Regions from separate parts of the Bacteroides sp. AN502(2024) genome, predicted to be linked through region 2. Evidence: riboswitches for the same ligand, from Rfam matches in the RefSeq annotation. Region 2 holds a riboswitch; the other holds the start of a gene.
What was found. A riboswitch is a leader RNA that binds a small molecule or an ion and turns the genes downstream of it on or off. The one in region 2 is predicted to bind cobalamin.

Region 1: linked by a shared signal. The riboswitch ahead of AB9N12_RS01710 (TonB-dependent receptor plug domain-containing protein) and the one ahead of AB9N12_RS11095 (TonB-dependent receptor) in region 2 are both predicted to bind cobalamin.

Annotation. Positions count from the first base shown of each region.
Region 1 is NZ_JBGFSP010000003.1:396,049-407,892, reverse strand. Features, by position in the region: gene AB9N12_RS01715 (YncE family protein) at 1-690, opposite strand, end outside; gene AB9N12_RS01710 (TonB-dependent receptor plug domain-containing protein) at 708-2,750, opposite strand; cobalamin riboswitch at 2,932-3,132, opposite strand; gene AB9N12_RS01705 (DUF5106 domain-containing protein) at 3,215-4,159, opposite strand; gene AB9N12_RS01700 (sensor histidine kinase) at 4,936-6,717, opposite strand; gene AB9N12_RS01695 (response regulator transcription factor) at 6,745-7,434, opposite strand; gene AB9N12_RS01690 (hypothetical protein) at 7,677-8,867, shown strand; partial or broken gene AB9N12_RS01685 (DUF3805 domain-containing protein) at 8,918-9,717, shown strand; gene AB9N12_RS01680 (ABC-F family ATP-binding cassette domain-containing protein) at 9,719-11,587, shown strand; gene AB9N12_RS01675 (histidinol-phosphatase) at 11,742-11,844, shown strand, end outside.
Region 2 is NZ_JBGFSP010000003.1:2,843,195-2,855,038, reverse strand. Features, by position in the region: gene AB9N12_RS11115 (YncE family protein) at 1-431, shown strand, start outside; gene AB9N12_RS11110 (ABC transporter substrate-binding protein) at 627-1,766, shown strand; gene AB9N12_RS11105 (FecCD family ABC transporter permease) at 1,763-2,779, shown strand; gene AB9N12_RS11100 (ABC transporter ATP-binding protein) at 2,776-3,531, shown strand; cobalamin riboswitch at 3,585-3,801, shown strand; gene AB9N12_RS11095 (TonB-dependent receptor) at 3,938-6,001, shown strand; gene AB9N12_RS11090 (DUF5074 domain-containing protein) at 5,998-7,155, shown strand; gene AB9N12_RS11085 (PL29 family lyase N-terminal domain-containing protein) at 7,191-8,828, shown strand; gene AB9N12_RS11080 (PKD-like domain-containing protein) at 8,828-10,540, shown strand; gene AB9N12_RS11075 (DUF5074 domain-containing protein) at 11,262-11,844, opposite strand, start outside.

The sequences.
Region 1 (11,844 bases), 2.4 Mb from region 2:
CGCAACAATTTTACCGGGATTCGGGCCGACTGTTATTTGATGGATTTCTTTGAATGTGGTAATGTCGACAACAGACACTGTATGATCTACACCCAGCCCTGATGAATGATCCAATCCGCCGGAATTGGAAATATATAATTTCTCGTTTTGTACACAAATGCCGTCGGGGTTGCGTCCCACTGAGGTGATGGCTTCTATGGCAAGGGAAGTAGTGTCTATACGCGCAACGGTTCCGTCATAGGAACATACGTATGCCTTTTCTTTATGAAAAGCGATATAGCGCGGTTGGCGGGAACTTCCGTTTTCTGCCTGCATCTGAATCTGTTTCAATGAGGTTCCCGTGCGGAAGTCTATCACTTCTACCGTACTGGAGATATTGACTATAACATATATCTTACTTCCATACATAGCCATGTCGTTGGCTGTATCTCCTAATCCCCGGTGGTTGACGGTCTGGAAGTAATCTCGAACCATTTGCTGATTGCCGAAAGAGAAACGTGCCAAAGAACTATTGTTCTGATTGAACAGTCCTTCGCATAATACATATAATTCGGCGGTACCCGTCTCTTCCGGATCGCCTATAATACCCGACGTGAAGGGTTTATCCTCCATATCATCACAAGCCACGGATAAGGTTATCAATGACAGCCAGCACCAGAATATATATACTAATTTCCTTTTCACGACCATATCCTACTTTTTAATATTTAATACCTAATCTTTAGTGTCGCTCTTACAGATCGTCCCGGCATTGGAAAGTATTTCACGATTTCGTAATTCTTGTCCATCAGGTTCAGTACTTCCACGCTGAAAGAGGTGGTGACTCTCTTTATCTGAAAGTCGCGGCTGGCCGAAATACTGTGGTCGCTATAACTATCCAACCTGTTTTCGGCAATGTTTTGTCCCAACGCGTAGCGCTTTCCTGAAAATAGGAATGAGTAAGACAGATTGAACCATGGTGTCTCGATACCTGCCTGTCCCGAAGCGGAGACGCGGGGAGTGTAGGCTATCTGATGCTTGTAAGTCGATTTATCCTGACTCAAATCAGGGCTGGTGACATCCAATGCCCGTTGATACGTATAATTGCCGGAGAGGTTGATACGGATTTTCTCCCAAGGCTGAAGAGATAAGTTTCCGGTGACGTCGATACCTTTAATGTCTACACTTCCCAAATTTCTCATGCTCCATATCGCAAGGTTCTTGGTAGGATAAGCGATGATTTTATCCGTCACTTTGTTATAGTATGCATCAACGGTTGCCGAAAGATAAGGAATGAATGTACATACATTCTTGCTATATGTCAGACCGATATTATATTGCTTTGCATTTTCAGGTTTGAGTTTGGTGTTTCCCACTTCCTGATAATACAAGTCATTGAAGCTGGGTAGGCGGAAGATGTCTTTATAGAAGATACGGATGCGAAACTCTTCGTTACGGAACAGCTTGAATGTGGCGCTTACATAAGGGGTCAATTTGCGGTGACTGCCCGCGCTGCCACCTTCTTTGACATCTTCGTTGATAACGGTTGCCAATGCGGATGCGGAGATTGTCAGCCAGTCATTCACGTATTTCCCGGCAAGAGCCGTCAGCCATGAATAGCGGGTGGGTTGCGCAAAATGGGTAAGATTAGTATCCATTGTGTTGATACTCCCATCCGTTGAAAGGGAAAATGAAAGATTGTTCAATAATCTGTATAATACCGATGCGGAAAGATAATATTCCTGTTGGTAATAACTGTTCTCCGTTTTCCCTAAAGAGTTTTGGGTGTCGGGGTCCAGGTAACGCTGATAGCTCCAGTTCCACTTGGCGGAAGTCTGGAATACCCATTGCCGGCTGAATTCTTTCTTGTATTGGCTTTGTACGAATGCGTTTTTATCCCATAGGTGTTGGGTAGAATGGTCGTTGTAGAAAGTGGTGGCTTTGGGCAGTCCCCGGGAGGATTGAAAGTAATAAGCTTTCAACCGCCATTGCTCTTTGTCGGAGAAGTTGCCGTAGAGTCCTGCTTCGGCACGAAGGGTTTGCACATCGGTGTTCTTCCGCTTCTCCCGTGATGTCAGGTCGCCTTCCCTGTTTCCGTAGTGCAGGGTGTATGGATACTGTCCGTCTGATGACATCCATTCGCCATTGGCTGACATGCTCCATCTCTTATTGAACTGTTGTTCCAGTAGAACGGAGGGGTTGATTAATCCCCAGGAGCCGGACTTGAAAGCTCCGGATATATGGGTCTTTTCCCCTTTAGTGAACCGTGGCGTGAGTGTCTGTATGTTCAATATGCCTGCTGACGCGAAGAAGCGGGCAGGTTGGAAGATGTTATCGCTTTGTCCGTTGTTCAGAGAAAGACGGTCTACGTTGTCGAGCGAGAAACGTCCGATGTCGATTTGTCCGGTTTGGCAGTCGGTTACGGTAATGCCGTCATAACCTACGGCGGTATGCTGTGCGCCCAGGCTACGTATGGATACGGTTTTCAGTCCGCCGATACCTCCGTAGTCTTTTACGGTCACTCCTGCAAAGTGTTTCACTGCATCGGAGACTTGCAGGGCATGCAGGTTTTTCAGGGCTTCTCGGGAGAAGGTTTGTAAGGGGGCGGTTGATCGTGTCTCACGGGTCTGGTAGATGTCTGATACGGTTATTTCGGGAATGGAATATGTGTGTGCCGTATCTACTTTCTGCTGTTGTGCGAAAAGTGGTACGGACAGGAGCTGGCAGCCGAATGCTGCAAAGATCACTTTATTGAATGTTCTCTTTTTCATCGATTTCTTTCTCGGTCTGTTGCTATTGAAAAGTGTCCGGGCGAAATCCCTTCGGCCGGACACGCATAAATAAACTTGGCAGAGTTTATTCTTTTAACACACTTTCTCTGAAGCAGAGTGATGAATGAAATGATAGACGGATTGTCCGGTTCATTAGACTCAACGCTTTTTCCTCGAAAGCAGTGAAACATAGTTGCATGGTAGGTCTTCTGACTTGTTCCTGTTACAAACGCCTTCCCGGATTTGTACCCAGTGGCAATGAGTGAGTTGCTTGTAACATAGATGGAACTTACAGCAGCGGGACTGTTCAGGACTTGCACCTGATTCCCTTTTAATTGCTCCATCCGCACGGGAGGAGCAAACCAATGCGCTGCAAAGATAGGGAGTTTATTTCGCTTTTGCAAGGGGGAGAGTGTTCTTTTTCTTTCGTATCAAGACGAAAGGAAAAGAACTTGTTTTCTTATTTATAGTTCGCTTCTCATCAGTAGGTATTCTTCGATGGCTCGTGCCGGAGCGTCTTTTAGGAGTACGGTTTTTTCCTTATTTAAAAGGTAGAGGGTAGGGATGGCTTTCAAGTCGTATAATTGTTGTTCCTTGATGGCGAATCTCTTATCGTATCCGTTGATCCATTCTTTAGGAAATTCGTTCAGATGTTTGCGCCATTCGTCAAGCTCTTCGTCGGGGTAGATGGAGAGGACGGTTAGTCTCTTTTGTTCCACGAGTCGGTGGATGATAGGGGCGTTTTTCAGGGCGTCTATCGTTTCTGTACAAGCATGGCAACCGGGGTTATTGATGAATAGTAGGATGTAGTCCGTTTGCTGTTGGTAGAGAGAGCCTTGGGCACCGGAGGCAAGTGTGTAGTTGAAGTTCAGGGCTTTGGTGCCGATGCGGTTTTTCTGAGCTAACTCCCGGCGGGCTTTGGGGCGTACTTTTTCTATTTCCTCCAGTAGGGGAGAAGCTAACATGGCGTCTAATACGGGGATGTAGAATTCTTCGTTACGCATGGGCGAGTTGGGATCGTAGAGATATTTATCGGCCAGATCGGTGATGTAGGTGAATACCTTTTTGTCTGCGTTTGTCTGCTCGATTGTTTTCCGCATGGCTTCTTGTGCGGTTTTCAACGGGACGTGATTCAGTATGTCACAATAGTCCACCCAGGCTTGTTCGGTTATTTCGGGATGGTGGATGTAATTGGTGTCGGCGAAGTTTACATGATCCCAATAGTGTTTTACGAGAAACTCTGCACGTTGCTCCGGAGCTGTCATCATGGCGGGGATGGCGGGCAGGGCGAAGGTGGTAATGGTATCTCGGGGAACTTCATTTTTACAGTGATTGGAAGCGTTTCCACTTTTACAGGCACAAAGAAGAAGGATGCACCCAATAACTAGGATATTCATATTTGTTTTCATGACTTGCTGTATTTCGTTTAACTTATGTATGTGCATGGAAGTATACATGTATGGAAGACAAAGATAACTTTCTTTTTATATTTATCCAAAAAAACATCTTGATTTCAGTTGCCTGAGTTTCAAATGGTGAATAGGGGAAGTCTGATAAAGGATGATTGGGAAAGAGGAGTATGTTCTGTTTTTAAGATTCCCGTCGGAAAAGAATACTTCAATATGATTAAACCGGAAGCAAATCGCATCGGTAAATGCAAGAATATGCAGAAATACCGGTTTGTTCTGTATGTTTTAGCAGGAAATATGCATTTTAGAGAGTAAATAAAGCCTCTATTTCTTGCAGATAGAGCGTTGGTTTATCCATCATAAAGCCTCTGTTTCTCACCGATAGAGCGTTGGTTTCCCGATGAGAAAGCTGTAAAGGCATAAAAAGGGACTTTGGGGAGCTGGTTGGTCTTCGCCGGATGATAAAAGGAAAATGGCAAAAAGAGTGTATACCGATGGTTTGTCTTCCAAAAAGAACCGTATGGTGACGATTTACTTCTATGCTGAAAGAAAAACGTTCTAAAATGTAAAATATAGGATTCCGCTGAAGGAAAATGGTGCGCATTTAGTGAATCTTCCGAACGGTGACCCGATCTATTGTATCCTCGTGTGTTTTAATATTCCTTTTTGAAGGAAGTAGGCAGAGTGGTCTTTCTTTCATTTTCGGTTTCGGAAGCCGAGGTGTGTTAGTGAGAGCTTGGACAACTGATGCGAATTCGTCAGGGGAGGATTACTCCTTATTTCTCCTTTGCCAACGTAAATACAAATTCCAATCCGCCATTCTGATTGTTTTTGGCGGAGATGTTGCCGCCGTGAATGATGACGGCGTTCTTCACGATAGCCAGTCCCAACCCAGTTCCGCCCAGTTTGCGTGAACGGCCTTTGTCTACTCGGTAGAAGCGTTCGAAGAGGCGGTTCAGATGTTCGGGAGATACGCCTACACCTGTGTCGGCAAAGCTGAAGTAGTAGAAATTCTCATCTTCGCGGAAGCAGTTGATCTTTATTTGAATATGGGTTCCGGCGTATGCAATGGCATTGTCCGTCAGGTTGCGGAAGATGGAATAGAGCAGTGAGTAATTGCCTTTGATCGGTATGCTCTTTTTCAGGGAGTTGACTACTGTTATATGCTTTTCGTCCAGCTCCAGTGACACTTCGTTGATCATGTTTTCCACCAGTACGCTGATGTCCACTTGTTCCATGTCGATCATGTTGGCGGCTTCGTCCATGCGGGTGAGTACGGAGATGTCGCGTAGCAGCCGGCTCAGGCGGTTGCTTTGTGCGTAACAACGTTCGAGGAATACGTTGATCTTCTCACGTGGGATGTTTTCATTGCTGACAATGGTTTCCAGATACCCCTGAATGCTGCTGACTGGAGTTTTCAGTTCATGGGCGATATTCTGGGTCAGTTGGCGTTTGAGCCTTACTTGTTCTTCTTCCTGAGTGACGTCATTGATGGAGATTTCAAAACTGGCATCCTGGAAGATGATACATTCTACGATGAATGTCCGTCCGTTTTTGTTGATGGTGACCGACATACGTTTCTCGCCTTTTCCTCTCGAACGTTTTTGCTGGTTCTCATTGATGAAATGAATAATCTCTTTCAGTTCACTGATGGCAAAGACTTCTTCTGTCGTTTCCAGATTCGAATCCGAGATCAGGTTGCTGTATTGGGTAAAGAGGTTGTTGACAAGAATTTCTTTCTTGTCTTTTGTGAATATTCCCAGTCCTTCGTGCGAGATCTGAAGGTGGGTAATCAGTTTTTCACGTTCGATATAGAGTGCCTCTTTGGTTTCGTGCAGCCGTTTGTAGATTTGAATGATATGTTGGGAGATTTCCCCCAGTTCATTGTGCGGGAAAGCCGATTGCATGGCCATTTCGATGGGTTTGTTCCGGTCGGCACGCATGGCAAATTCACGGAGCTGGTTGATGGAAGTCCCCAGTTTGTTGGTGAATTTGTAGAAGATAATCATTAGCAGTGATGTCACGATGATGGTAAACCATAGATAATGAGGATCTGCTTGCAGGTTGTGGATGAGGCTGACGTTGTAGGGCAAAGCCGAGCGCACGATATAATCTTTATAACGGGTGGCCGAATAGAAATAGGGGAGTCCGGTTGTTTCGGAAGTACGGCGTACGTCATATCCGTTGCCCTGCTTTATTGCTTTTTGTACTTCCGGTCGGTTCTGATGGTTTTCTATCTGTCTGTTATGCTTCGGGTAACTGTCGTAAACGACATTCCCTTCCAGGTCGATAAGGGTTACGCGTAAATCCTTCAGGATATGGTTGTTGACATATCCGTTGATCTTTTCACGGTCAATGGGTTGTTCATCCAGCTGTTCGTAGAACCTGCTGTTGTAATCTTGCAGTTTTGTATTCAGCAGTTCTATCTTATATTCCCGTTCGCGTTGATACTGGTAGGCTATGAAACAAATGGCAAATACCAGAAACAGTGAGATAACCGAAAGGAAAAGCTTCCGGCTGAAAGAAAGAAAATGCTTTTGAGTTACAGGCAGGTTCATACTAACTATTTAATTCGGCATCATTATTTATTCAGCTTCAAAACAGTATCCGTATCCGAGACGGGTGACGATGCATTTGCCGTATACCCCCATCTTTTTACGCAGACGGGTGATGTTTACGTCGATGGTACGGTCGAGCACGTACACCTCATCACTCCAGATGTGGGATAGAATATCTTCACGTGAGAACACGCGTCCCTTATTCTGTACCAGCAGAAGCAGTATCTCAAATTCTTTTTTGGTCAATGACACCTCTTCACCGTCGATACTGACCTTCTTCTTGGTGATGTCAATGACGAGCGACTGGTAAGTAAGGCGTTCGAGGGCTTTTCCCGTTTCCGTTGTCGCCGTTCGTCTCAACACCGCTTTCACACGAGCAATGACTTCACGCAGGGAGAACGGTTTCGAGATGTAATCGTCCGCACCGAGGTTGAATCCGGTCACGGTATCATTTTCGGTATCTTTTGCTGTAATGAAGATAATAGGCACTTGGGCTGTCTTTTTATCTTTTTTCAGCATGTTCGCCATTCTGAATCCGGAGATTTCTCCCATCATCACATCGAGGAGAATTAAATGGTAGCTGCTGATCTCCATCTTCATTGCTTCTTCGGCAGAGTTTGCAGTATCCACCTCATAACCTTCGTTCTCAAGATTGAATTTCAGAATCTCGCAGAGATCTTCTTCATCGTCGACAACTAGAATACGGTAATCGTTCATAAGATATATGTATTAAGATGATATGACAAAGTTACGTTTTTTATTTTATCCTTGGCAAAGATGAGGAGACTTTGTTACGGGCAGATGAAACAGATGTTACAATCATGTTACATTCCGGAAATAGAGGAGGAGGATGTGGAATATGAAAGTTTTTGCTGATTGTAAAAGGAAAAAACGTTTGCTATTTGTTATCTTTGTTAGCGAGAAACAATGGAAATGTTTGATTATAGTAATTGCAAATAATGATAAAATTAGATTTGAAAAGACATCGGCGCGAAATAATAGGCTCTGTGGTAGTACTCCTCCTTTTTGGCGGCATATCTGTATTTAAATATACTTCGTTTAATTCCGGCTTTGAGATTGTAGACGACTTGGGAGGGAATATATTCCCTTCGGCGATTCTGTCTGTTGCCACTACTGATGCACAAGTGATTGTTCCGTCGGATTCGACTTATTTGGGAAATCCGAAGTCGTGCATTGCCATTCGGGTGAAATCGAAGACGGCCTATAGCCGTGTGCGGATTGAAGTGGCCGAAACGCCTTTTTTCTCCCGGTCGGTATCGGAATTTGTGCTAAACAAGCCCCGGACGGAGTATACGATTTATCCTGATATCATCTGGAATTATGAAGCCTTGAAGAATGAGGCGCAGGCGGAACCGGTAAGTGTAGTCGTCACGGTGGAAATGAACGGAAAAGATTGGGGACAGCGGGTACGTACTTTTTCCGTGCGTAGCATCAATGAATGTTTGTTGGGGTATGTGGCTGACGGGACCCAATTCCATGATACCAGCATTTTCTTTGCGGCTTATGTCAATGAAGAGAATCCGATGATCGACCGGTTGCTTCGCGAGGCGCTGAATACTCGCATCGTCAACCGCTTCCTCGGTTATCAAAGTAAGGCGAAAGGTGCGGTGGACAAGCAGGTGTATGCCCTATGGAATATCTTGCAGAAACGTAAATTTCGTTATAGCTCCGTTTCCAATACGAGCCTTTCGAGCAATGTCGTTTTCTCCCAGCGTGTCCGTACGTTTGATGATGCGCTGGAATCTTCACAGATTAATTGTGTGGATGGTAGCGTACTGTTCGCTTCCTTGCTCCGTGCCATCAATATCGATCCGATCTTGGTACGTACACCGGGGCATATGTTTGTGGGGTATTATACGGACAATTCGCACACGGACAAGAATTTTCTGGAAACAACCATGATTGGTGACATCGATCTGGATGATTTTTTTCCGGATGAACAGCTGGACTCTACGATGGTAGGCAAATCGCAGAATGAAATGTCATTGCTGACTTTCGAGAAATCAAAGCAGTATGCCAATAAAAAGTATAAGGAGAATGAAGAAGGTATCCATTCCGGAAAGTTGAACTATATGTTTCTGGAGATTTCTAAAGAGGTGCGCAGGAAAATACAGCCGATAGGTAAATGAAATTCGTATTTAATTCGTACTTTTGCCAAGTAATCATTGAATGAAAAAGAATGAAAGGCAAGAAATTTATCTCTCCCGGAGCATGGTTTTCTATGAGTTATCCGTCGGACTGGAACGAGTTTGAAGATGGCGAAGGCTCTTTTCTTTTCTATAATCCCGATGTATGGACGGGGAATTTTCGTATATCTGCATTTAAAGGGAAAGCCGGTTATGGTAAAGACGCTATCCGGCAGGAACTGAAAGAGAACGATTCGGCTTCATTGGTGCAAGTCGGAGCGTGGGAATGTGCGTATAGCAAAGAAATGTTTCAGGAGGAGGGGACTTATTATACTTCCCATTTGTGGATTACAGGTGCTGATGATATGGCTTTCGAATGTTCCTTTACCGTGCCTAAAGGTGGAGCTGTGAAGGAGGCGGAAGAGGTAATCGCTACTTTGGAGATACGCAAAGAAGGAAAGAAGTATCCTGCTGAACTGATTCCGATCCGTCTTTCTGAAATCTATTTGATTAATGAAGGGTACGAATGGGTAGTGTCTACCGTGAAGCAGGAACTGAAAAAAGATTTTCAGGGCATAGAGGAAGATTTGGAGAAACTCCAGCAAGTGATTGACAGCGGCAAGATAGGTGCGAAGAAGAAGAGGAATGGCTGGCTGTCGGTATCACGGTCTGTTCGATTCTTGCTAACGAAGTGGACGGCATGGAGTGGAAGACATTGATTGACGGCAACCGTGAAGCGCCTGTCATTCAATATTGCAACCGGATCATGGACCCGATGAAACTCTCATGGAGCAAAATAAAGGCCGGAGAGCCTTGTAATGTAATAGAAGAATACAAGAAGTGTTTGGATTAAAATGGCAGTACCTTATTTACAGATAGATAACCTGACCAAGTCCTTCGGCGACTTGGTTCTTTTTGAGAATATATCTTTTGGCATTGCCGAAAGCCAGCGTGTGGGACTGATAGCAAAGAACGGTAGCGGAAAAACGACCTTACTGAATATCATTGCCGGAAAGGAAGGGTATGATAGCGGCAATATTGTTTTTCGTCGCGACCTCCGTGTCGATTATCTGGAGCAGGACCCGCAATATCCCGAAGAGCTGACCGTACTCGAAGCCTGTTTCCATCACGGCAACAGCACTGTAGAACTCATAAAAGAGTACGAACGTTGCATGGAGACGGAAGGGCATCCGGGACTGGCAGATCTCTTGGTACGTATGGATCAGGAAAAGGCATGGGAATATGAACAAAAAGCCAAACAAATTCTTTCACAACTCAAAATCCGTAACTTCGACCAGCAGGTGAAACAACTTTCCGGCGGGCAGCTGAAACGTGTCGCTTTGGCAAACGCCTTGATTACCGAACCGGATCTGCTCATCCTTGATGAGCCTACCAACCACCTCGATCTGGATATGACCGAATGGCTCGAAGACTATCTCCGCCGTACCAATCTCAGCCTGCTTATGGTGACGCACGACCGTTATTTCCTCGATCGCGTTTGCTCGGAGATTATCGAAATAGACAACCGCCAACTTTATCAATATAAAGGGAATTATAGTTATTACCTCGAAAAACGTCAGGAACGCATCGACGCAAAAAGTGTGGAGATAGAACGTGCCAATAACCTCTATCGTACCGAACTTGATTGGATGCGCCGGATGCCGCAGGCACGCGGACATAAAGCCCGTTACCGGGAAAATGCTTTTTATGAGCTTGAAAAGGTGGCGAAGCAACATATCCGCAATGATCATGTAAAGCTGGAAGTAAAAGCCTCCTATATTGGCAGTAAGATATTTGAAGCCGATCATCTTTATAAGAGTTTCGGTGACTTGAAGATTTTGGATGATTTCTCTTATGTCTTTGCCCGCTACGAGAAGATGGGGATCGTAGGTAACAACGGAACGGGGAAGTCTACATTTATCAAGATACTTATGGGGGAAGTGCAACCGGATAGCGGTACGGTGGATATCGGCGAGACGGTTCGTTTCGGTTATTATTCGCAGGAGGGTCTTCAGTTTGATGAACAAATGAAGGTCATCGATGTAGTGCAGGATATTGCTGAAGTCATCGAACTGGGGAATGGAAAGAAACTGACTGCTTCGCAATTTTTGCAGCATTTCTTGTTTACTCCCGAAACGCAGCATAGTTATGTCTATAAGTTGAGTGGGGGAGAGCGCCGGCGTCTTTACTTGTGCACTATCCTGATGCGTAACCCTAACTTCCTCGTGCTGGATGAGCCTACCAACGACCTTGATATTATCACATTGAATGTGCTTGAGGAATATCTTCAGAGCTTCAAAGGTTGTGTGATTGTCGTCTCGCACGACCGTTACTTTATGGATAAGGTAGTAGATCACCTGATGGTATTCAACGGACAGGGCGATATCCGCGACTTCCCCGGCAATTATAGCGATTACCGCGACTGGAAGGAGGCGAAAGCGCAAAAGGAGAAAGAGGCAGAGAAGCTGCAGGAGGAAAAGACCGCCCGCGTCCGCCTGAACGATAAGCGGAAAATGAGTTTCAAGGAAAAACGTGAGTTCGAACAACTGGAAAAGGATATTGCCGACCTGGAAACTGAAAAGGCACAGATTGAAGAACTTCTTTGCAGCGGTACGCTTTCCGTTGATGAACTGACCGAGAAATCGAAACGATTGCCTGAAGTCAATGACTTGATTGACGAAAAAACAATGCGTTGGTTGGAACTTAGCGAAATAGAAGACTGAGTCGTGCCAGTACGTTGGCACAGTTGTGCCACTTCGGTGGCATCGTGGTGCCAACGTACTGGCACAGTTGTGCCATCGAAGTGGCACAAATATAGCTATTATATTACTTGACTAACCATATAATGATCATATATTCCGGACAACATAACCCAGTATGACAAACCTTACCAATTATCATAGCCACTGCCTGTATTGTGACGGGCGTGCCAATATGGAAGATTTTATCCGTTTTGCTATCAGCAAAGGATTCACTTCCT
Region 2 (11,844 bases):
AATTGATTGCGCAAGCTCCGAACGGAACTCTCTACTTCAATTCTTTAGGTAACTATACAACGGAGAAATCTGCATTGTACAAATTGGAAGGAGAAGGCTATTCTCATGTAGCCAATCTGGCAGATGCATTCCAAATAGGCGATAACGCTATTTTTACTACATACGTAAAATGGCATGACCCCAATTATGAAATGCCGACTACTTTACAAAAAGTATCATTCAGTGGAGATGTAACCCCGTTTACAACAAGTGAACTACCCGACCTGATGCTTGGTTATAGCATTTCCGTAAACCCATTCAACGGAGATGTCTGTTTCGGACAAAGCGGACAAAATCTATATGTTTACAGGTCTGACGGAACACCGATTCGTGCAAATGCTCCTATAGAGACTGGTACAGCCAATCCCAATCGTATAGTGTTCGTTCAATAACTTTTTCCTGTCAAAACCGGAAAATTCCAATCAATTTCATTCACCTCTCTCCGAAACTTCTTCGCGGGGGAGGTGAATCTTCTTATTTTTTCCTACTTTTGTCTCCCCTCTTCCTTCTATTCCTTGCCGTAACATCGTTGCTGGAGAGAGAAAGAGAACTAAAAATAAGTAAGTTATTATAAAAAAATTGACTATATGAGAAGCAAATCTTCAATTCCGTTTTTTATATTACTGTGCCTCTTCTTTCTGACAAGTTGCATATCCGACAAAAAGACATCTCTGGCTGCATTCAAACAGGATGTATATATCCCCGAATATGCCTCCGGATTCAAGATAGTGGGAGCAGACAACGCAGCCAGTACCCTGATACGTGTTTTTAATCCGTGGCAGGGAGCTGAAAATGTAGAAATGTCCTATTTCGTTTCACGGAACGGTGAACAGGCGCCTGCCGGATTTACCGGTTCCGTCATTCCCGCCAAAGTGCAACGTATCGTGTGCATGTCTTCTTCTTACATTGCCATGCTCGATGCACTGGGACAGGTGGACCGCATTGTCGGTGTATCCGGCATTAATTATGTATCGAATCCTTATGTCCTTGCACACAAAGATACAATCAAGGATATGGGCCCCGAAATAAACTACGAGCTATTGCTCGGATTGAAACCGGACGTTGTACTATTATATGGTATCGGAGATGCCCAGACTGCCGTGACGGACAAATTGAAAGAGCTCGCTATACCTTATATATATATGGGTGAATACTTGGAAGAATCGCCGTTGGGCAAAGCTGAATGGCTGGTCGTACTATCCGAACTGACGGACAGCCGAGAAAAGGGAATCGAAATATTCCGGAAAATACCGGAACGGTACCTGGCATTAAAAGCCCTTACGGAATCTTTGGAAGAACGCCCTACGGTGATGTTCAACACTCCTTGGAACGACAGTTGGGTAATGCCTTCCACCCAAAGCTATATGGCACAACTAGTTGCCGACGCCGGAGCCGACTATATCTACAAAAAAAATACCGCCAACAGTTCTGCTCCTATCGGACTCGAAACAGCCTACGGACTGATACAAAAGGCAGACTATTGGATCAACGTAGGCTCGGCTACCACACTGAATGAACTGAAGACAATCAACCCCAAATTCAGTGACGCCAAAGCCGTACGCGAGAAAACTGTCTATAACAATAATTTACGACTGACTGCTGCCGGTGGTAACGATTATTGGGAATCGGCAGTAGTACGCCCCGACATTGTCTTGCGTGACCTGATTCATATTTTTCACCCCGAACTTATATCCGATTCACTTTATTATTACAGGCATCTGGAATGAAACAATCCTGCAGACATACCGTTTTACTATTCAGCATATTAGGAATAACAGCCATACTGCTGCTACTGGCAGATATAGCTACCGGAGACACATATATCCCGATTTCTCAAATATGGGGGGTACTCACCGGAGGCGAATGTGACGAAATGACGCGTAACATTCTCCTTTCTATCCGTTTCATACGAGTAGTGGTCGCTGCGCTAATAGGCATAGCACTTTCCGTAAGCGGATTGCAGATGCAGACCGTCTTCCAGAACCCATTGGCAGACCCTTATCTACTAGGAGTAAGTTCCGGCGCGGGACTGGGAGTGGCTCTGTTCATTCTGGGCACTCCGTTGCTCGGGTGGTCCGACTTTCCTTTCCTGCAATCCATGGGTATTGTTGGTTCCGGCTGGATAGGAACTGCCGTTATTCTGTTGGGAGTAGCCATTATCAGCCGAAAAGTGAAGAATATCCTAGGTGTCCTGATTATGGGAGTAATGATTGGCTATGTAGCAGGTGCCATTATCCAGATATTACAATATTTAAGTTCTGCCGAGCAATTGAAAATGTTTACACTATGGTCAATGGGTTCTCTTAGTCACGTCACAACCAATCAGTTATGGATTATGATACCGGTATTGCTGGCAGGTCTGTCAATCTCGGTATCCTGCATCAAACCGTTGAACCTATTACTGTTGGGCGAGAACTATGCCCGTACCATGGGAATGAACATCAAACGCTCCCGTACGCTTATCTTCCTCTCTACCGCCCTACTGACAGGAACGGTCACGGCTTTTTGTGGTCCGGTAGGATTTATCGGTCTGGCAGTACCACATGTTACACGACTGCTATTCAACAATGCCGATCACCGGATACTTGTCCCCGGCACCATGTTGACAGGACTTATCAGCATGCTTTTCTGCGACATCATCGCCAAGAAGTTCCTGCTTCCGGTTAACTGCATCACTGCCTTGCTAGGTGTTCCGGTTGTTTTATGGGTAATCACTAAAAACTTGCGTAGATTCAAATGATAGAGCTTAGAGAATTGACATTAGGATATGGACAACATACACTGTTGGAAACGGTAAATGCCCGAATTACAGGTGGGCAACTCGTTGCCCTGTTGGGACGTAACGGAACAGGGAAAAGTACACTGCTCCGTGCCATGATGGGACTGGAAAAGCCTCAATCAGGAGAAATTGCTCTACAAGGGAAAAACATAGCTTCATTGAAACCGGAAGAACTGGCCCGGAATATCAGTTTGGTCACCACCGATAAAGTACGCATCGCCAATCTCCGCTGTAAAGATGTAGTAGCTTTAGGACGTGCTCCCTACACCAACTGGATCGGTCAACTGCAACCGGAAGACCAAAAGCGAGTGGACAACGCGATGCAACTAGTCGGTATGTCCGACTATACAGAAAAGACAATGGATAAAATGTCCGATGGTGAATGTCAGCGCATCATGATTGCCCGTGCTCTTGCACAGGATACTCCCGTCATCCTGCTTGATGAACCGACCGCCTTCCTTGACTTACCCAACCGTTACGAACTATGTTTGCTTTTAAAAAAGCTGGCACAGGAAGAGGGCAAATGCATCTTATTCTCCACACACGACCTCGACATCGCCTTATCGCTTTGTAACTCTATCACGCTCATAGATAATCCGCAGATGTACACACTGCCTACTCCGGAAATGATAGCTAGCGGACATATAGAAAGACTGTTCAGAAACGAATCTATCACGTTTGACGCTCAGGAGATGAGGGTACGGATAAAATAAATAAGATAGGGTGATTTTTTTAGAGATAAAACAAACTAATTAATAAAAACTTCCTAACTTTGTACCATTAAGGTTTCCTTAAACAACCTTTGCGTTGTTAAGGAATGAAAAGGGAATGCCGTGTAAACCGGCAACAGAACCTGCTGCTGTAAATCTCCGCTCTTTCATCAGAGGGCTAAATTGCAACACGAAAGTCACTGGATAGTTTATCCGGGAAGGCGTTGCAAAATGAGATGAGTCAGAAGACCTGCCTTGATGCTCTGATTTACACCTGCGGGATTTCGGGTGGTAGTCAAATAGAAAATAAGCAATTATCTTTTATTTGGTATAATAGCTATATGACCGCTTGTGTAGATTGAACTCAGATCTGAACAAACGGATTTTTTATACCGATAAAATAAAAGACATGTTTTCTATTCAAGTTCATTCATACCATAAGCATTATATCCATTTACGGTGGATATTATGTCTGATTCTATCTTTATTTATCACATTACCGGCCATTTCCCAGTCTAAGGTTCGCCATCAGCCTTCTCTGTCTGACACACTTCTCAAACTCAAAGAAGTTACTATCTACAGCAACCGGATACAAAAAAAAATGTCTCCTGTACAGATTCTGTCCGGTAAAGAACTTGAAAAACTGAATGTTTACTCGGTTGCTGATGCTTTGCGCTACTTTTCCGGAGTCCAGATAAAAGATTACGGAGGTATCGGAGGGCTAAAAACCGTCAATATACGAAGTATGGGCAGTCATCATGTCGGCGTATTTTATGATGGTATTGAATTAGGAAATGCACAAAATGGAGTCGTCGATCTAGGAAGGTTTTCATTAGATAATATGGAAGTCATTTCACTGTATAATGGTCAGAAAAGTGCCATCTTCCAACCGGCCAAAGATTATAGTTCCGCAAGTGCCATATATATGCAGACACGAAAACCCGTATTCAAAAGAGAAAAGCGAAACAACCTGAATATCGGGGTAAAAGGCGGTTCATTCTCTACCATCAATCCGTCACTACTTTGGGAACATCGTTTCAACGAACGAATAAGCAGTTCCATCAGTACGGAGTACATGTATACATCAGGACGATATAAATTTACATACGCCAAGAAAGATGGTTACGACACAACAGCTGTCCGTCAAAATGGAGACGTAAGAATGCTACGTTTGGAGAATGCCTTCTTCGGAAAAATTCCCCAAGGAGAATGGAAAGCCAAAGCATACCTATACCATTCGGAACGGGGATACCCCGGAGCTGCGGTAAGAGAAGAACCGGGTAAGTTTCGCCATCAGGACCGACAGTGGGATACCAATCTGTTTGTGCAAGGTTCTTTTCAAAACTATTTCAAGAATTGGTACAGCCTGCTGGTCAACGGGAAATATGCTTACGATTATCTCCACTATTTATCCGATCCCAGACTGGATGTCACCACCATGTACGTAGACAATCACTACCGACAGCAAGAAATCTATGCTTCGACCGCCCATTTATTCACCATTTATCCCTGGTGGAGTATATCAGTATCCAACGATTTTCAATGGAATACATTACGAGCCGATCTTACAGATTTTGTCTATCCAACCCGTAATACAATCCTGACTTCCGCTGCCACGTCCTTTGACTTCAACCGTTTCCTGCTGCAGGCAAGCCTGTTATATACTCATGTCAACGACAATACACGTACAAAGGGAGCCAATGCAGGCACCAAAAACAGATACACTCCGTCTGTCATAGCCACTTGGCAACCATTTACCAAGCTTCCTCTAAATGTACGGGCCTTTTATAAAAAAGTCTTTCGCATGCCGACTCTCAATGATTTGTATTATACTTTTATAGGCAATAAGGACTTAAAACCGGAATATACCACCCAATACGATGTGGGTATCACTTTCTCTCACACTTGGAATAACCATTGGCTGAAAAGCCTGGACTTACAAATAGATGGTTACTACAATGAAGTAGATGATAAAATCATTGCCATGCCTACCTCCAACCAGTTCCGTTGGACGATGATTAATCTCGGACATGTGGAGATTCGGGGATTAGATGCAGCCATACGAGGAGAATGGGGCTTCGGGAAAGTGGGACTTAGCACTCTCGTCAATTATACCTATCAAAAGGCACAGGATTTTACCGACCCGACCAGTAAGTGGTATGGAGGCCAAATTCCTTATATACCTTGGCATGGAGGTTCCATCATTCTCAATGGAAGTTACCAAACATGGTCCTGCAACTATAGTTTCATTTATACAGGTGAGCGCTATGAAGCGGTCGCCAATATCCCGGAGAACTATGCACAGCCTTGGTATACCCACGATTTTTCCCTATCCAAAATGTTTCAATGGGAAAAAACAGGAATACGTGTAACGGCAGAAATCAATAATATCTTCAATCAGCAATATGAAGTAGTGCAATGTTATCCTATGCCCGGTACAAGTTTTAAAATCAAACTAAACATCATGCTATGAGAATATCCGTTCTATCCGTCATTATCTGTTTCGTTCTTCTGTCGGCTTCTTGTCGCGAAGAAGAACACATCATTCCGTCAACTCCCAACCAAGTTACCCCCGGAGTAAACAATTCCTCTATCAAAGGCTTCTTCCTACTCAATGAAGGGAATATGGGAAGCAACAAAGCTACCCTTGATTACTTTGATTACGAAACCGGCATCTATCATAAAAATATCTATGCGGAACGAAATCCGGGAGTCGTACAAGAATTGGGTGATGTGGGAAATGATCTCCAAATCTATGGAAACAAGTTATACGCCATCATCAACTGTTCTCATTTCGTAGAAGTGATGAATGTAGAGACAGCCAAACACATCACGCAAATTTCCATACCTAATTGCCGTTACATCGTATTTAAAGATAAATATGCATACGTCAGTTCGTATGCAGGTCCTGTCAAAATAGATCCCAACGCCAGACTGGGATATGTGGCACGTGTTGACACCACTACGCTGACCGTAAAGGATACCTGTGTGGTCGGCTACCAGCCGGAAGAAATGGTAATTGTGGGAAACAAGCTATATGTAGCCAACTCAGGCGGGTATCGTGTACCCCATTATGACCGCACTGTTTCCGTCATCGACTTGAACACATTCAAAGTTATCAAAACCATTGATGTGGGAATCAACCTGCATAGAATGGAATTGGACCGATATGGAAATATTTATGTCTCATCCCGGGGAGATTATTATGATACTTACTCCAAAACATTTGTAATAGATTCCAGTACTGATAAAGTGACCGATGAATTGCCACTTCTTCCCAATACAGAAATGGCCATCTGCAGAGATTCACTGTATGTATACAGCACGGAATGGAGTTATTACACCAACAATTGGACAGTCTCTTACGCCATTTATAATACAAAAACAAAGAAAACAGATACCCGCAATTTTATCACAGATGGGACGGAAAAATCGATCAAGATACCTTATGGAATAGCTATCAATCCGGAAACAGGTGAATTCTTCGTTACCGATGCCAAAGACTATGTGACTCCCGGGACATTATACTGTTTCTCCCGGGATGGAAAAAAGAAATGGTCAGTTACCACGGGAGACATTCCGGCACATATTGCCTTTACAGATAAGAAACTAAAAGAGATTCAATAATTCACAATCCTATTAATAACTAAAAAATAAAAGCAATGAAAAAAATTCTATTTTTACTGCTCACTGCCGTTACGGTATTCAGTTGCTACAATGACGATGATCTATGGGATAAAGTCAATGATCTCGACGGACGAGTAGAAACACTGGAAACAACAGTCAAGAAAATGAACTCTGAAATCACAACTTTACAGAGTTTAGTAGACGTGTTAAACCAAGGGAAAATAATCACGAATACGGAACAGACCTCTGAAGGCTACACGCTAACCTTCAATGACGGAAATAAAATATCTATCAAAAATGGAATAAATGGTACCAATGGAACAGATGCTCCTGTGATTGGAGTAAAAGCTGATGAAAACGGAGTATATTACTGGACAATCACCACTAATGGTACTACAGAATGGCTACCGGATGCCGAACACAAATTGAGAGTAACAGGTGTAACTCCTGTCATGGGAGTTGACAGCGAAGGTTATTGGACCGTTGATACAGGTGAAGGAGCCAAACGCATGAATGGAACAGATGGCAAACCGGTAAAAGCAACAGGAAAGGATGGGGATTCTTTCTTCAAGTCGGTAATAGACGACACGGAGAATGATGTTGTTGTCATTACTTTGGCAGATGAAAAAAACACCTCTTTCATGCTACCCAAAACAACTAATTCGGTTATGAAAGTCACTGATATGGGAAGCGTTGAATATTTCACATTTAACCAAACCAAATCATTTGAATTACAACTCACCAACGTGGCAGACTTCCTCGTCCATGCACCGGAAGGATGGATAGTAAAAATGAGCTATACCAAACTTTCCATTACCGCCCCTGCTTCCATATCAGAAAATGAAGCTGTCATTAAAATCCAGTTATTTAATAAACAAGGACTAACAAAAATTCAGCGATTATTCGTTTATGCTTCTGCATATACTTTAAAAGGGTTATCTTTTGAAGACTCTGATTACAAAGGTGATGCTAACATGGTAGGAGAAAGAAACTGGTCTTCATTAATTGACAGCCCACAATATAACGGTCCACTACTTTATCCTACGAATGACGTACCCTATAACTGGAATGATGCAAACAATACTTTTCTAGCTTCCGAACTTCCTAACGGATGGGGCGATTGCAAATACTGGGGAGGCGGACACGCTATATCCAACTATGTAGATCTGGATTTGACACATGGAGACTTCCAGCACCAACTAGCGGTTTATTACAAAGATCCGGCAACAGGAAATGGAGGTCATAACGGTTCTAAAAACTTCTGCGTACATTACGGCTATGTAGACAACTCCGGATTTGCCAACGGTCCATTACCCTACATTTACTTTGGAGATGGAGTGGCTCGTGTAGTAGATCACATGTACGTGACAATGACAACTTATCTCGCCAATTGTGTAGCCAATGGTAACGGACTGACGGAACCTGCCGGGGAAAACGATTGGGTAAAACTGGTTGCTATCGGTTATGATGAAGATGGAAATGAAGTAGCTACACGTCCGGAATTTTATCTGGTTGGATCCGGAGGTAATATACTTGAATGGACAAAATGGGATTTATCCGCATTAGGCAAAGTGGTTAAAATAGACTTTAATGTCACAGGAAGCAATGATAACGGATATGGTTTCAGCCAACCCGCCTATTTTGCTTATGATGATGTAGCAGTGAGATTCTAATGAAACATATTATACTTTTTTTATTTGTTCTATCAGCCTTGGTATCATGCGTGAAAGAAGAGGAGGACTCTCCTCTTCTTTCCGCTCCTGTCATTACCTTGAAAGAAGAATCACCCATCTATAAAACAAAAATTGGCCGAGAAATAACCATTGCTCCTGTTTACGAAAATACCGATTCGGAAACGACCTTTAACTGGACAATAGATGGAAAGAGTATCTGTACCGCTTCCACCCTGACATTCTCAGCCAATGAAGCAGGCAGGTATTTCATTCTGATTTCTGCCACCAATGCCGGAGGGACAACAGAAAAAGAGATACGTATCGATGTCTTTCAACTTGATGTACCGACTATCTCTATTGCGGATGCCGACAAAGGTTTCAAAGTGCTTCAAGGCTCTGAACTGACCATTACCCCCATAGTAGATTCTTTTCTGGAAACCAGTTACTCCTGGCAAATAAACGGTGAAGATATCTCGAGCGAATTAACCTGTACCCTCCCCACAACCGAGCTTGGCGAATATCAGGTTCGTTTTGCTACTCACAATGAAGATGGCGATGACGAAGTAACTTTTAAAGTAGAAGTTTGTTCCCCGGATCAAGTAGATTTCAGCTGGACATTCCTGCAAACGGAATATAACATGTCTGCCGGCAGAACCATCCGTATCAAACCGGTTGACGTGAATAATGCACAGGATGCAGTCTATACATGGACTGTGGACAACGAACAAGTGCAATCCGGAAAAAATGATACTTATCTGTTCACATCCGAGCAGCAGGGAGAACACACGGTAAGGGTGGAAATGAAGAACTCGTATATATTTGCTACGCAAACATTAAAAATCAATGTTTGTCCTCCGGCAGGAACATACCAGCGCAAGATTAACGCCACAAGTTCTGCGTCGATGAACAAAGTATATGAATATTTGCCGGCTCCCGGCCAATTCATCAATGAAAACCATACCACAACCACTATGGCAGAAGCCTGCACCTATGCAGAAGAACGAATCAATCAGACAGCTTATGTTTCCTTAGGCGGATTCGGTGGATACATCATCGTTGGATTCGATCACAGTGTCGTGAATGATGGAAGTTACAATATCGCTATTACAGGAAACGCTTTTGATGGTTCGTCAGAACCGGGAATTGTATGGGTAATGCAGGATGAAAATGGTGATGGATTACCGAATGACACCTGGTATGAGTTGCGCGGATCCGAATATGGGAAAGCCGAAACCTGGCAGGACTATGCCGTCACCTATCATAAGCCATCCGGTATTCAACTTCCCACTTCATGGACAGACAATCATGGCCAAAGTGGATCGATAGATTACCTAGGCGCCTTTCACCGACAGGATTATTATTATCCTGCCTGGGTAAAAGAAAAACAATATACCTTGCGAGGCACTCGCCTGAAAGAGCGTAATTACGATCAATCCGGCAATGGTACTTATTGGGTAAATGATAGTTATGAATGGGGATATGCTGATAATTTCAGCGCCATTGACCGTCTGACAGATGATGACAACTATAATGCCGGACCGTCTGACAATCATTTCAAGATATCCCATGCTGTAACTTTCGATGGTAAGGATGCAAATCTGAAGTACGTTGATTTTATCAAAGTACAAGTAGGTGTTAATAGTAAAAGCGGTTGGCTGGGTGAAATATCCACGGAAGTTTTTGGAATCAAGGATTTCAACATGCTCAAATAATGAAAACAATTCACAGTTGAATTATCAGAAAAAGTAGAATTGCCCATTTACCAATTTATCCTATCTATGAGATAAAACAATCCTATTTTTATCTTGTAGATAGGATAAAAATACCTATATTTATATCATCGATAAGATATACACATTATGATGGATAGAACAATTCTAAAATCTGTAATTGCAGATAACCAACTTGAAGTCCCCCAATATAAGGTGATTCTTGTGCCACCCTTAATGCAAAACGGGATTATCTAACCAGTATATATCAAAAAAATTATTGGGGGGATATAGCTACGCGCCATTATCTTTATTGGAAAATTTAGCTGCCATAACCCTACTTAGACGCTACGAACATAAGATGCTGTTTTTTCTACCATAAAGGCATAGAAGCTGACTTTTATCTTCCAGATAGCACCACAGCCATTCAAGTATGTTACTCCTTGGATAACAGTGACAGAACATACGATCGTGAAGTGGGGGCTCTAATAAAACTATCCAAAGTCCTCGACTGTTCTCAACTGATGATAATCACCTATTCTGAAGAACGGACTATTGAGATAGCAGGTAAACTGATTGAAATACTCCCTATTTGGAAATGGTTATTGAAATAGAAAAGACTTTCTCATCAATCAGAAAATATACTCTTCTAAAAAAAGGATATTTGTTGATTGAATGAGAAAGTCTTTATCAATAAAAATGATAGATTATAGGGTTAAATCCATCACTTAAAATTCTCCGTAAAGAAAACTCCTGCCGGAAAACTGTTCTTATTTTTAATGTCAGCCTGTAAAACCGGTGTTTTAGTGAAATCAAAAATAGCAATATCATTTGCCTTATACTCTGAATATCCCTTTAGAGTTGCAAAATAAATCTCTCCACTCACCGGATCGACACCTAAACTGTTATAATACACTCCGGCATCTTCTACGTAATCTTTGATATTGGCAACTTTTTCCGTCTTATTTTGTGAAAAGAGATGTCGATATAGATTAAAACCGCCATTACTGAAGTAAATAGCATCATCTTTCGCTGAGAAAGCCGGAGCAACACCCCAACCGGCACCAATACTGACATCTAAAGCATGAGAGTCAATGATCGTATAGTCAGAGGGATTGACTTTTATAATACTTGCCGGATTCGTACATGATACCCATAAGTTCTTATCATACGTCTTAGCCACACCGGATAAAGCACCTTCAAAAGGAATAGTATGTACAACAACTCCGTTCTGAATGACAAAAAGTTTCTTGTTACCCATCACAAAAACTTTTTCTCCAACCACGGCCATACGTTGTTTCAAGGCT